DNA from 2 places in the Lederbergia graminis genome. Region 2 is predicted to be linked to the other one. Evidence: predicted binding sites of a transcription regulator. Region 2 holds the regulator's gene; the other holds the start of a gene.

What was found. Region 2 encodes LexA, which represses DNA repair genes until DNA is damaged. Its sites were predicted from a motif close to CGAACATATGTTCG; they were not measured.
Region 1: the regulator LexA is predicted to act here: its motif matches at 6,211-6,224, upstream of ACFPM4_RS00435 (Y-family DNA polymerase).

Annotation. Positions count from the first base shown of each region.
Region 1 is NZ_JBHSMC010000001.1:72,434-80,006, forward strand. Features, by position in the region: gene ACFPM4_RS00405 (DNA polymerase IV) at 1-526, shown strand, start outside; gene ACFPM4_RS00410 (YueI family protein) at 533-982, opposite strand; gene zwf (glucose-6-phosphate dehydrogenase) at 1,544-3,034, opposite strand; gene rnz (ribonuclease Z) at 3,211-4,140, shown strand; gene proC (pyrroline-5-carboxylate reductase) at 4,237-5,049, opposite strand; gene ACFPM4_RS00430 (SDR family NAD(P)-dependent oxidoreductase) at 5,301-6,107, shown strand; gene ACFPM4_RS00435 (Y-family DNA polymerase) at 6,246-7,508, shown strand; gene ACFPM4_RS00440 (YolD-like family protein) at 7,523-7,573, shown strand, end outside.
Region 2 is NZ_JBHSMC010000001.1:519,549-527,121, forward strand. Features, by position in the region: gene ACFPM4_RS02740 (YneF family protein) at 245-460, opposite strand; gene sirA (sporulation inhibitor of replication protein SirA) at 538-978, opposite strand; gene tkt (transketolase) at 1,141-3,147, opposite strand; gene ACFPM4_RS02755 (DUF896 domain-containing protein) at 3,283-3,516, opposite strand; gene ACFPM4_RS02760 (YneB family resolvase-like protein) at 3,645-4,301, opposite strand; gene yneA (cell division suppressor protein YneA) at 4,320-4,634, opposite strand; gene lexA (transcriptional repressor LexA) at 4,796-5,419, shown strand; gene spoIIP (stage II sporulation protein P) at 5,475-6,575, opposite strand; gene ppc (phosphoenolpyruvate carboxylase) at 6,734-7,573, opposite strand, start outside.

The sequences.
Region 1 (7,573 bases), 450 kb from region 2:
ATTACAAGAAAGAGCAAATGGGATTGATCCACGTCCTGTTGATCCAGAAGCAGGGAAAGAAAATAAAAGTGTAGGCAGTTCCATTACATTACCACGTGATATCACAAATCAATCCGAACTATTGGATATTTTAGAGAATCTTGCAATTAGTCTTTCGGATAGATTGAAACGGAAACGGTATATGACGAAGAATGTAGCAGTAATTATTCGTTATAAAGATAGAAAAACAATTTCGAGAGGCAGGAAAATAATTAATCCAATTAGGAAACCAGTGGATTTATTTCATGCTGCAAAAATATTGTTTATGCAGAATTGGGATGGAAATCCTGTTCGACTACTAGGGTTATCTGCCCAGGACATAGTTGATGAAGATGAAGCTTATGAACAACTTGACTTATTTACATATGAAAAAGCAGCTCAGAAAGAGCCGCTCTATCAAGCAATTGATACACTTGTAAATAAATATGGAAAAAAAGTTGTTCGAAAGGGAAGCGAATTACAAAAAGGTGAAAATGACAAAAAATAGTACATATTACTTTTTTAAAAAGTGTATGAGCTTACTGATTACATTTTTTTTGTTCGTTTTCACTTCTTCTGGCTTATGCTCTGGTTCCTGTTTCTCTATATAGATTTCTTCTTTATCTATAGCATAGTCATATGCGAGTACTAAACCGATGTCTGTATTGGATTCCTTATTGGTTACGATTGAAAAGGGGATATTTATTTTTCTTGCATTGGCAATATAATCAGAAAGATAAGCATAGTCGAGATCTCCGTTTAATAATAGTGTTGCTTTTGGATGATCTTTCATTAGTTTTACTACCTCAGGATATACTCCTTTTTCCATCACTTGACTCTTTGTCAGTGCGACGACTATTCTTTCTCTAATGGTACCAAGGAATTTTCTGCGTTCGTCTGGCTTAGTTTGTTTTACGCCGTACATTCCTTTTTTTAAATAATCATCTATATTGGAATTATTCACGGCAAACACCTCCGCGGTATTTATATTCTTCTAGTGGTGGAAAGGTTCGGATAAGGGAATAGGTCTTATACAATGTTAGAATTTCAATACCGCTACGGAAATACACTACGCTTTCCGCGGGCTTAGAAAAGTGAAAGGCGCTTGCTTATCGGCGACAAGCAAATGTTCTGAGACAAAGAAAGGCGTTCTTTGCCTTTCATGTCTCAGGTTATTTGACCTCGAGCCGATAGCGCCTACAACTAGACAAGGCTAATGAGCCTCCTCGGCTTGCGCCTTCGGGGTCTCATCGAGGCCTTTGTTCCCGCAGGAGTCTTCGTGTATTTCCTTCGCTATACACGTCATTCCTTATTAGATTACACTTTAAAAATTAATCTACTTACATTGTAGACAATTCCATCCTATTAGAACAGCACTGCAATTTTAAAAAAAACGTTTTTCATAACAAATTAATTTTTATAGGAAAAAAGCCTAACTATCCTGAGTAATTCAGGAAATAGTTTGGCTTTTAATTCCATTTACATTATTTTGTCCCAGCCTCACTTTTTAAGTGCTTTAAACAACTTATTCAAGATTTGATACATTCCACCAGAAGAATCCATCTTTTTCAAGTAGTTGGTCTGCTTCTTTTGGTCCCATAGATCCTGCTTCATAATTAGGAAATGCTGCTTTTTCATTTTCCCAGAAGTTACTAATCTTATCTACGAAGCTCCATGATAATGCAACCTCATCCCAGTGTGTGAAGTTTGTGGCATCACCACGTAAGCAATCATGTAATAATTTCTCATAAGCTTCAGGAGTATTGAGACCTGCAATATCATTATTAGAAAAGTCTAGTTTCACCGGAGTAGTTTCTGTTGAATGACCAGACGATTGCTTAGCATTTAGATGTAATGTAATACCTTCCTCTGGTTGAATATGGATTACCAGTAAGTTCGGTGCTAGTTGATTATCTGACTTATAGTATAAGTTCATTGGTACGTCTTTAAATTGAATAATAATTTTTGTTGATTTTGTTTGCATTCTCTTTCCTGTACGAATATAGAATGGGACACCAGCCCAACGGAAATTATCAATCATTAACTTTCCTGCAACATACGTATCCGTATTTGAATCTGGATTCACATTAAGTTCCTCGCGGTAACCAGGAATTTCTTGACCATTTAAATTACTTGGTCCATATTGTCCACGTACAAAATATTGTGGTACTTCTTCATTTTCAACAGGTCGTAAAGCACCAAGTACTTTTACCTTTTCACTGCGAATTTCTTTCGGTGTAAGTTTTATTGGTGGTTCCATTGCTAGTAATGCAACCATTTGTAGCATATGGTTTTGAACCATATCTCGTAATGCTCCACTTGTTTCATAATATCCGCCTCGTTCTTCCACTCCTAATACTTCACTTGAAGTGATTTGGATATTAGAAATGAAGCGGTTATTCCAAAGAGGTTCAAAAATAGCATTTGCGAAGCGTATTACTTCGATATTTTGCACCATTTCTTTTCCTAAATAATGGTCAATTCGGTATATTTCGTTTTCAGGAAATACATTTCTAATCCGGTTGTTTAATTGAATGGCAGATTCTAAATCATGTCCAAATGGCTTTTCAATTACTAAGCGGTTGAATCCTTCTGTGTTTGTTAATCCATCCATTTTCAAATGCTCTGCGATTGTACCGAAAAATTCAGGTGCCATCGCTAAATAGAAAATGCGATTTCCTTGTAGAGTATATTTATTATCGAGTTCATCTGCTAAATTTTTCAACTCTATGTATGAGTTAGAATCACTTACATCATGTGGTTGATAATAAAAATGAGAAATAAAGTCATCAATATTCTCAGCATCTTTTATCGAAGTGAGGACAGAATCCTTCACGTGTTCTCTTAAAACGTCATTTGTCCAAGGGCGTCTTGCTACACCGATAACTGCAAAGTGATCCGCAAGTTTGCCCTTTCTATAAAGGTGATAAAGGGAAGGGTATAGTTTTCTTTTCGCTAAATCACCTGTTGCTCCGAAAATCATTATCAGTGATGCTGGCGTTTCTGTTTGAATCATATCGAATACCTCTCTTTTCTGTACGTAAACTTTCCCATCAAAAATTTGCTTTCTTATATATTACCAATTACTCTGAGAAAAGACGACTAATATTGCTGATTTTTTCAGAAAAGTTTCATTGCTGCTTAATTAACTATGATAAAATATAAAAAAACTTTAATAATTGAGGGATGAAAATGGAATTATTATTCCTTGGAACAGGAGCCGGAGTTCCTGCTAAGCATCGCAATGTCTCTTCACTTGCTTTGAAGCTATTAGATGAGAGAAATGCAGTTTGGCTTTTTGATTGCGGTGAAGCAACTCAACATCAAATATTACATACATCTTTGAAACCGAGAAAAATAGAAAAAATATTTATTACTCATTTGCATGGTGATCATATATTTGGCCTTCCAGGTTTATTAGGCAGTAGATCTTTTCAAGGCGGATTGTCCGATTTAACGGTGTATGGTCCACCAGGAATACGCGATTATATTGATATTTCCCTACAAGTAAGTCAAACGCATCTAAAATATCCACTTAAAATTGTTGAAATAACGGAAGGGATTATTTTTGAAGATGAGCAATTTCTTGTAGAAGCTCGTTTATTAGATCATGCCATTTCAAGTTTTGGTTTCCGAATTACGGAAAAAGATAAACCTGGTACACTTGATGCCACCCAGTTAATGGCGGAAGGTATCATGCCAGGACCAATTTATCAGCGCTTAAAAAACGGTGAAATTATTACCTTAGATGATGGTAGGACCATTGCTGGCCATGATTACCTAGGACCGGACCAAAAAGGGCGTATTATCACCATTCTGGGTGATACGCGACCATGTACAAATGCTCTTAAACTCGCAGACAGTGCAGATTTATTAGTGCACGAGGCAACTTTTGCTGCAGGAAGTGAAGGTATGGCTACTGAATATTTTCATTCCACTACTACACAAGCTGCTCAGCTCGCAAAGGAAGCAGGAGTTAAGATGTTATGTTTAAATCATATTAGTTCACGATATTTGAAAGAGCAGTCAAAGCAATTGCTTGAAGAAGCAAAAGGTATCTTTCCAAATACGGTAATAGCTTCGGATTTTTTTGAATTAGCTGTTCCCGTTGGAAGTAAATGATAACTGCTAATTTCACTTCGATTCCTATTTTCTTTTAGACTGTTTTATATTATATCAATCTCATGCAGGTAGGTGTAGTAGCTTACCTGCTTTTTTTTATATTTTCGAATGTCCTAAGTGTCTGGACTTATTCGTTGCGGCTTCTATACATTTTATAAAAGCTTGGCCAACTCCTAGTTCATCTAATACGTGGAGGCCTGCTTCAGTGGTTCCTCCAGGACTTGTAACATTTTCTCTTAATTTAGCTGGTTCTTTTCCAGATGATTTAAGCATTTCTGCTGCTCCAGACAATGTTTGGATAATTAATGCTTTAGCAACTGATTTATCTAAACCATTTTCAATAGCTGCTTGTTCCATCGCCTCTACAATATAATAGATATAAGCTGGTCCACTTCCTGATAAACCTGTTACGATATCAAGTTGATGCTCTTCTACAATGGTTGTCATGCCGATACTTGAAAAAATATCAGTCGCAACGCTTCTTTGTTCCTCCGTAACGATATTATTAAAGACAAGGGCAGTTGCAGAAAGCCCTACACTAGCAGAGGTATTCGGCATTGCTCTAGCTATTGCACAATCCATCCCTAACTTATCTTTCATCTGTTCTATTGATATTCCTGCCATAACAGAAACGATTAATACATCATTTCGTATATATGTACGTATCTTTTCGAGTACTTCATTAGCATCCTTTGGTTTTACTGCTAGTATGATGATCGAAGTATCTTTCAGTAATTCTTTCATATCATATGTTGAGGAAATCCCATATTTTTGTCTTAGTTTCGTCATCTTTTCTTCGTTATGGCGATTTGTGACATATATATTTTCAGATGGGCAGATATTGTTTGAAAGCATACCTGCGATGATTGCCTCTGCCATTGAACCGGCACCTACAAATGCTATTTTCATCGCGATCCCCCCTTAATATTAATAATCTTTAGATTTATATGATTATGCTTATTATAACAATAATTGTCAAGATATTTTCTCAATAATCTGTTAGTATAGTAGAATAATGTTAGTTCCTGTCCATAGGCGGAGATTAATGCTGAACCTCCACCGTAGTTATAGGAAAATGATAAGAAGTCACTAGCAAATTGGAGATTTAATCATGGCATGTATAATTAAGTGAATTTTTTCATAAAGGAAGTTTGAATGGTATGGCAAGCATATTAAATAATAGGATTCGCGGAAAGAATATAGTGATTACTGGAGCGTCTGGAGGATTAGGTGAACAACTAGCATATTTATGCGCCAAAAACGGGGCTAATCTTTTTTTGCTTGCTCGTAATAAAAGGAAGTTAGATAAAATAGTTGCAACTGTTCATCAACAATATGCTGTAAAATGTACGGCTTTTGCATTAGATGTTTCTCAGGGAGAGCAAGTCAAACAAGTTTTTCTAAAAATAATGAAACAAGCAGGGACGATTGATGTACTTGTGAACAATGCTGGTTTTGGGATATTTGCAGAGGCAAAAAACACTGATTCAGCGGATGTTGAGGCGATGTTTTCTGTTAATGCTGTTGGCTTAATCACTTGTACACAGCAAGTGATACCATCGATGTCAAAACAGCAGTATGGCCATATTATCAATATTGCGTCTCAGGCGGGTAAAATTGCGACTCCGAAGTCAAGTGTATATGCAGCAACTAAACATGCTGTTTTAGGTTATACGAATGCATTAAGAATGGAAATGTCGCAAGTTGGTGTGTATGTAACAGCAGTTAATCCTGGGCCAATTCGAACGGGTTTTTTCCAAACGGCAGATCCAGGTGGTTCTTATCTTGAAAATGTTGGACGTTTACTTCTAGAACCAGAAAAGGTTGCAGAAAAAATTGTGCGAGTGATGCTTTCAAACAAACGCGAAATCAATTTGCCGCGTTGGATGAATAGTATTGCTACTCTGCATACAATGATGCCAAGTATTGTAGAACGACTTGGTAAAAAGGCCTTTTTCAAAAAATAAATGTATATAAGTTAAAACAAAAAACTCTCTTCTACGGAAGCGGGTTTTTATTGTTTTAGGGAATAAATTCCATTGAATAATTCTCTATAATCGGCGTATAATTAGAACAAATGTTCGTTGTTAAAGGAGACGAGGAAAATGGCTGTAGAGTATAATATGCTACCACGTCATAAAATACTTTGTATTGATATGAAAAGCTTTTATGCGAGCTGTTCAGCTGTAATGCAAGGACTCGATCCATTACAATGTCATCTTGCTGTAGTCGGTAATTTAAGCCAGCCTGGAAGTATTGTCCTTGCTGCATCTCCACGTATGAAGAAAGACTTCGGTATCAAAACTGGATCAAGATTATTTGAAATTCCAAATGATAAACGAATTAAACTCGTGGAAGCACGAATGAGTCTGTATTTACGAATATCTACGGAAATTATCCGGCTTCTTCATCGCTATGTTCCAAAGGAAGCAATTCATGTCTATAGTGTCGATGAAAGTTTTATTAAAGTTGATGGAACGAGTGCTCTTTGGGGCGATGCTAGAACAGTCGCCGAAAAAATCAAAGATGATTTACTGCGTGAATTTCAATTGACTTGTTCCATTGGTATTGGTCCTAATATGTTAATGTCAAAACTTGCTCTTGATTTAGAGGCAAAGAAAAATGGGATTATAGAATGGACATATGAGGATGTACCGGATAAACTTTGGCCAGTAACCCCATTAAGAGAAATGTGGGGGATAGGTCGGCGTGTTGAAAAAACATTAAATAATATGGGGATTTTTTCAGTAGGTCAACTTGCACAGAGTGATTTAAATTTGCTTGAAAAGAAGTTTGGGGTAATGGGGAATCAACTTTACCATCACGCATGGGGAGTGGATCTTTCCGAATTAGGTGCACCGATTATGGAAGGTCAAATTAGTTTTGGAAAAAGCCAAATTTTACTACGTGATTATGAGAAAAAAGAAGAAATCATGACGGTCATATTAGAAATGTGTGAGGAGGTTGCAAGAAGAGCGCGAGAATCTCGTAAGGCGGGGAGAACAGTCAGTCTCGGCATTGGTTATAGTGAAAAGGAATTTAGCGGTGGTTTTCTGCGTTCCTACACGATGGAGGAGCCGACAAATACAACAATGGATATTTATCGGGTCTGCTGTAAACTTTTCGAAACACATTACACTGGAAAGATAGTGCGACAAATATCTATAACATTAGCTAAGATTACAGATGATCAGCACATGCAATTAGATTTATTTAAGCCAAACAAGGTGCGCGAAAAGGAACTTGGATATGTCGTTGATCAAATTCGTCGCCGGCATGGAGCAACGTCTCTATTGAGAGCTATCTCTTATACAGAAGGTGGAACAACACGGAGAAGAGCAGCTCTTGTTGGTGGGCATAAAGCATAGAAGGAGGGGAGCGTATGATTCGTGACAGGGGGCGAATAAAATGGAATTCACTGATGCTTCCAGAA
Region 2 (7,573 bases):
TAGTCACAATGGAAGTTATTTTCAGGTAAATCAAATGTGCAACAAACACTACAATGACATAATAAAAACCACCTTTCTTGATAAACTTTCATCAGAAAAAGTGGTTTAGTTACGAAAATACAAAAGATAAAACTAATTTGAAAACTACCTTTTTAATGAAGAATTCACCCATATGGGTATATTCATAAAGACAGTTCTAACAAAATGAAATAGGTAAAAGGTTGCTTATAAAGCAACCTTTTTATTATTTCATTTGTTTATTCATTGCTTGCATCATTTGATTGATTTTCTTTTGTGATGGCTTCATACCCATTTGCATCATCATCATTTTCAGCATTTGTTCATTAATAGGTGGATTCTTTTTTAAATATGTCATCATATATTTACGGGCAATAAAGAACCCGAGGGCTACACCAGCTACAAGAGCTAAAATGCCGGTTAAAAGATACCAATACCACATACGTTTTCCTCCTTCAAGTTGTCTACACCTCAGTTTACTAAATCCACAACTAATTTACAATAATCGACAACGATAATTCAAACGAATTTCCTCTCTTTTATTGGTTTTACCCAACCATATTGATTATGTTCCATATCCATTGCTAGAAAACGGCCATCGAATTTGCGCAATGCTTCAAAAAAAGCAGATTCAGCGGAATAACCTCCCCATGCTTTTAATTGCAGACTTCTTTCTCCTACAGTTAATTCCGCACCTTCTTCATCACTATTTGTTCTAACACAGTATACTTTTCCTTTAATATAAAATTCTTTTCTTTGAACGAAGTGTGATAAATGTTTATGCAATTCCAAATATGGGAGGGGTTTTGTTATGTATTGAATTTGTTTTTGAACAACAGTTTGTAATGCCCCTTTTTCTTTTGACTGAGCAATAAAAAGTTCTACAAATTTATTTTCTCGACCATAAAAGTATTCAGCAAATTCATCTTCTATTAAATAAATAAGATAGACTCTCATCATAGATTATCACTCCTCTGTCATCTTTACTATCATTGTAGACGAGGTTCGTTGAAAATAATGTCTAATAGTGTACTTATTGATAATTATTCTTTAAAAATGTTTTATTTCCTGCAAAAAAACAAAAAAAAGAGAGGAAAATATCCTCTCTTCATGTTTATATTATTATTTTTGAACTAATGTAGTAACTTTCTCTACTACATTACTTACGGAGAATCCATATTCAGGTAAAATAACTTTTTCTGGAGCAGATGCACCAAAACGATCAATAGCAATAACATCGCCTTCATCGCCAATGTATTTATGCCAGCCAAAAGAAGCTCCCATTTCAATAGCTAGACGTTTTTTCACAGTTGGTGAAAGTACAGAATCCTTGTACTCTTTTGATTGTGCATCAAAGCGATCCCAAGATGGCATACTTACAACGGATACATTAATCCCTTTGCTTGCAAGCTCTTTTTGCGCTTCAACAGCTAGGCTAACTTCAGAACCAGTTGCTAGTAACAGTGCATCTACATTGTTTCCAGATGCAGGTGATACAATATATGCTCCTTTTTCTACACCTTCATATGCTTTTTCAGCAGTTCCTGGTAAGGTAGGTAGATTTTGACGTGTTAATACAAGAGCAGTTGGTTTATTTTTTGATTGAACTGCTAGACGCCATGCTGCTGCTGTTTCGTTCGCATCACCTGGTCGGATAATGGAAAGTCCTGGCATAGCACGTAGAGATGCAAGTTGCTCTACAGGTTCATGTGTTGGACCATCTTCCCCTACTGCAATACTATCATGTGTAAATACGTATGTTACTGGTAATCCCATTAGTGCAGCAAGACGGATTGCAGGACGTAAATAATCAGAGAATACGAAGAAAGTACCTCCAAATACTTTAACTCCACCATGCAATGCCATACCATTCATCGCAGCACCCATACCAAATTCTCTTACACCAAACCAAATATTTCTTCCAGCATAGTTTTCTGCACTAAAATCTGATTCGCCATTAATTGCAGTTTTATTTGATCCTGCAAGGTCAGCAGCTCCACCTATTAACGATGGAAGATTTTTACTAATTGCATTTAAAACTTCACCACTTGAAGCTCTTGTTGCTAAGCTCTTGCCTTCCTCGTAAACAGGAACAGCTTGATCCCAACCTTCTGGTAGTTCACCAGAAACGGCAACTTCAAATTGTGCTGCTAGTTCAGGATTTTCTTTCTTGTAATTTTCAAAAAGTTGATCCCATTCATTTTCTTTTGCTTTTCCGTGTTGAACAACTTTATTTTCAAAAATTTCATATACCTCAGAAGGTACATGGAAATCTTCTTCAAATGTCCATTTATAATATTCTTTTGTAAGCTTCATTTCATCTTCACCAAGTGGTGCACCATGAACATCAGCTTTACCTGACTTGTTTGGAGAACCATAACCAATTACAGTTTTTACTTCAATCATTGTTGGTTTAGATGTTTCCGCTTTCGCAGATTCAATTGCTTTAGCAATTTCTTCAAAGTTATTTCCATCTTCGACACGGATATAATGCCATCCATATGATTTAAAACGATCAGCAACACTTTCAGAGAATGATTTATCTAGTTCTCCATCAAGTGTAATGTCATTAGAATCATATAGTACAACTAGTTTACCTAATTGTAGGTGCCCTGCTAATGAAGCTGCTTCTGAAGCAACACCTTCCATTAAGTCGCCATCTCCACATAGAGCATATGTATAATGGTCTACTAAGTTATAGCCATCTTTATTGTAAACAGATGCTAAATGACGTTCAGCCATTGCCATCCCAACAGCCATCCCAATACCTTGTCCTAATGGACCAGTTGTCGCCTCAACACCAGGTGTATGGCCATACTCAGGATGTCCAGGAGTTTTACTTCCCCATTGACGGAAGTTTTTAATCTCTTCCATGTCTAAACCATAACCAGATAAATGAAGCAAGCTATATAGTAGCATTGATCCATGACCAGCAGAAAGAACAAATCTATCACGGTTAAACCAATTTGGGTTTTTTGGATTATGGTTCATAAAACGAGTCCATAATGTGTATGCCATTGGTGCAGCACCCATTGGTAAACCAGGATGTCCTGAATTAGCCTTTTCAATTGCATCAATTGAAAGAGTTCTAATTGTGTTTACAGCTAATTGATCAGTTTCATTAAACATAACAACAACAACCTTTCTATAGTTTCCTCATTACTATCATAAGGATATTTTGTCGATTAGACAACTATTTTCCGTATTGAAAATGAAAAAAGTTAGAAAATATATAATTTTGTTTAACATTTATTCATAATTTAATTAATGAAGTTTCTTTTTAGCTTGAATATCTTTAACTTTCTGAGGTGTTACGTCTTCCCCAGTCTCATCAAAAATACGGACATTTTCTATTGTTTGCTTCATTGAAGACCGAAATGTCTGTAAATATTCCCCTCTTAATTTGGATTGTTCCTTCGCCTCCTCTTTTGTAAGGCTACCTTCTTTTGCCTTTTTTGCTAATTCATTTATTCTTTGTAATTTTTCTTTAGATAGCATAGAAAGACTCCTTTAACGTTATTGCCTAACTGTTAGTTGGCACAAAAATATGGTACTAAAAAAAAGCACAGATCACAACTGATCTGAACTTTACATAGAATTGGGATATTTTTCAACCCCATATATCATTAAGCTTTCAAATTACTATTGTTTAAATATTCTTGAAAACGTCTATGGACAGTAGCTTTTGAAACATCATACCCAAAACCTCTTAAAGTTGCAGCTATGTCAGCAAATGTCAAGTTATTATTTCTTAATCTAACGATTTCTTCGATTGGTATGTCTTTTCGTTCGCGACCATCTAGATTACCTCTATTTTTTAAATTTCTTTCAGGTCTATAGCCTTTCTCAACAGCCCTTTTCATGCCACGTTGAATCTTTAAATTATGGAGTTTCCTTTGGTATTCTTCTACCATGCTAACTATATTAAGGACCATGGAATCTGCTTCTGAAATGATTAACTCACCATTTTGCGAATAATTATAAACTTGTATATCTTCTTTCATTAAGCAATGGAGTAGCGCAATCTTAGCATTGCCTCTTCCTAATCTAGTTTCGTCCTGAATCAGTACTCCCTGTATTTGAGGATCTACTTTTATCTTCTCTAACATCGTAAATACACCTGGGCGATCTAATTCATATCCACTGGCCTTATCTTTTATTATACTATCAATAGAAAAATTCCATTTATGAGCTGCAGCTATTAATTCTGACTCTTGTCTTTCAAGTGATGTTTCTTGAACATCTTTATTCGTACTCACGCGACAATAAATAATTACTTTCATTTATTATTTCACCTTCATTTATTCATAAGCAATCTGAAATTCGTCATTATTATCAATTTGTAAACCAGGAATTGTTATTATATCACCAGTTTTAATAGACTTGTTATATATTTTATTCTCTTTTTCTATTAATTGTACTACTTCATTTGTTGACATCCCTAATGAATCTGCATAGTTTTCAGCGATGGACCAAATAGAATCACCTTGCTCTACTTTTATACTAACATTCGTATTTTCCTTTTGTTCTGAACTAAATAGAATAAATAAGCCCATTAGAAAAGAAATGATAAAGAATAGGATAATATATGAGTTTTTTTTCAATAAAGTAATCATAAAATAACCTCTTTCGAATATTTGTTCGTATTTTCGTTAATTTGATTATAATGCGAACGTAGGTTTGTGTCAACAGAGAATTCGAACTTATGTTTGTGTATTATTAACTAGTCTGATATAATGTGTTTAAATGAATGTCATTCAAGGGAGAGTGAAATAGATTGATTAAACTATCGAAAAGACAGCAAGATATTCTTGATTTTATAAAACAAGAAGTAAAATCAAAGGGATATCCACCTTCTGTCCGTGAAATCGGAGAAGCTGTTGGACTTGCTTCTAGTTCCACTGTTCACGGGCATTTGGCTAGGTTGGAAAGTAAAGGACTTATTCGAAGAGACCCAACAAAGCCGAGAGCAATTGAAGTATTACAGCTGGAAGAAGACAATATCCCAAAACAAAACACTGTGAATGTACCGTTAGTCGGAAAAGTTACAGCTGGTTTACCTATATCTGCTATTGAAAATATTGAGGAATACTTCCCTCTTCCAGAACAGCTTGTACCTACGGATGAGCAAGTTTTTATGTTAGAAATCGTAGGTGAGAGTATGATTGAAGCTGGTATTCTAGATGGAGATTATGTCATTGTACGTCAACAACATACTGCCAATAATGGTGAAATTGTAGTTGCAATGACGGACGAGGATGAAGCAACTGTTAAGCGATTCTTTAAAGAAAAAGACTATTTCCGCCTACAACCGGAAAATGCTAATATGGAACCGATTATTTTACGAGAAGTTTCTATTTTAGGAAAAGTAATTGGACTATATCGTAATGTAATTCATTAAAGATAAAAATAGAGCCTTCATCATTCATGTTCGTATTTGATAAGGCTCCTTTTTATTATTTACTCACTTCTACAGCTTCTCCCCAATAATACTCACTTATGACGTCAGCTAATGCGTCTACAGTACGATTTAACTCCTCTTGTGTATTATCAATACCTCCTATTTCAATTAACATTGAACCCTCACTTAAATCTTGATTGTAAATTCCGTTATTACCATTCTTTCTTTCTTTTTCAAAAACACCTCTAGATAAACCAGAATACTTCTTTTCTAGTAACTTATGAAGTTTATCAGCTAAATCTAAGTTTTCTTTAAAGTTTGCATGTCCTGTTCCTACTACAAATAAAACACTTGCATAATCTTTTCCTTTAATATTTTTGGTTGTAACGCTTTTTCTAGCAGAATCACGATGAAGATCAAAAACTAAATCTATATCCTTATTTTGCTTTGTTGCTTCTACGACCATTTCACGTGATACGGTATAAGATTGTCCAAAACTCATTCCTCTTTTCACTAATTCTTTTTGAACACTTGATGTTTCTACTAATGTCTTAATACCTCGTTCCTCTAACTTTTTACCAAGTCGCTTTCCAAATTGGGTAATGTTTTTGTCCTTGCTATATGCTAGATTTGGTTTGTTCGTATCTGCCCCTTTTAACATAGGAAAATACGATTCTGTATCATGCGAATGATATATATAAACCTTATAATCTTTTGTTTCTTGTTTTTTATCATCTACTTTTTCATCATCATCCTTATTATCGATATCATCACCCCAAATATCTAAATCTTTTGGCGGTGGTGATTCGATTGGTAGATTTGTAAAATCTGTACCTTCACCAGCAATAAGGATTTTTGGTGTAGCTGCATCTAAACCAGGGATTTCGCTTATTAAATACGTTTTTAAATCTACTAAATTAATATTAGTGAATAATCTCAATGCATTTTTACTTAATGAACTATCCATTTTATTTGGAATGATTGGTTCTAGGGATCGGTTTTCCATCGACATCATATAAAGGAGAGAATCAGTCCTTGAGATATCATTACCTAAAAAAGAGAAGAAGCTTATTCTCACACTGGAAACAGCGATGATAGCAACAAGGCAAAATATACTTATGATTAATAGAGAAGATCGGGCAGCAATTTTTATCATCGTCTTCATTCCTTACATTAATTGTGATTTATACTTATTTATATGAACAAATTAATAGACTATGATTAAAAATTGATAAAGGAGTATAAAGAGGAATATATTGAACAAAAAAACACCCTTGTGAATATCGAAAGTCACAAGAGTGTTTTTTATTTACATCAACCAGTATTTACAAGACCAGCGGCTACGCCATTAATTGTAAGTAATACTTCCGTGACGAGATCTTCCGATGGCTGATCAGTTTCACGAAGTTTCTTAATTAAATCTACTTGTAAGAAATTCAAAGGATCTACATAAGGATTCCTTCTATAAACAGATTCTTGGATATTCGGAGTGTGATCAAGCAATTCTGAATTTCCAGTAATCTTTAATAACATATTTCGAGTACGATTATATTCGTCCGAAATGGTATTGAATATTCTTTGAGCTATATTTTGATCTTCAACTAATGTTAAATATTCCTTAGCTGTCGCAATGTCTGCCTTCATTAATGCCATTTGCAGGTTATTAATAGTGGATCGGAAGAATGGCCATTTTTTATACATCGCTTGTAGCAATTCTAAATTGGATGGATCCTGATTAATAAAGGATTCGATTCCTGTTCCAGCAGCAAACCATGCAGGCACCATTTGTCTAGATTGCGTCCATGCAAACACCCATGGAATTGCGCGCAAATCCTCAAAACGTTGACTATTTTTCCTACTCATTGGTCTAGACCCAATATTTAACGCACCAATTTCATTCAAAGGAGTTGCTTGGTTAAAATACGTTAAGAAATCTTGATCCTCAAAAACGAGGGACTGATATTTTCTTAATGCATACTTGGAGATTTCCTCCATTGCATCTTCCCATTCTTTTTCACGTAAATTTACTAGCTCGGAGGATCTAGAGCGTGCACATGCCTCTAATAAAGCAGATGCAGCCTGTTCTAAATTACGATAAGCAATATCTTCTAGTAAATAACGGGAAGATAAAACCTCTCCTTGCTCTGTAATCTT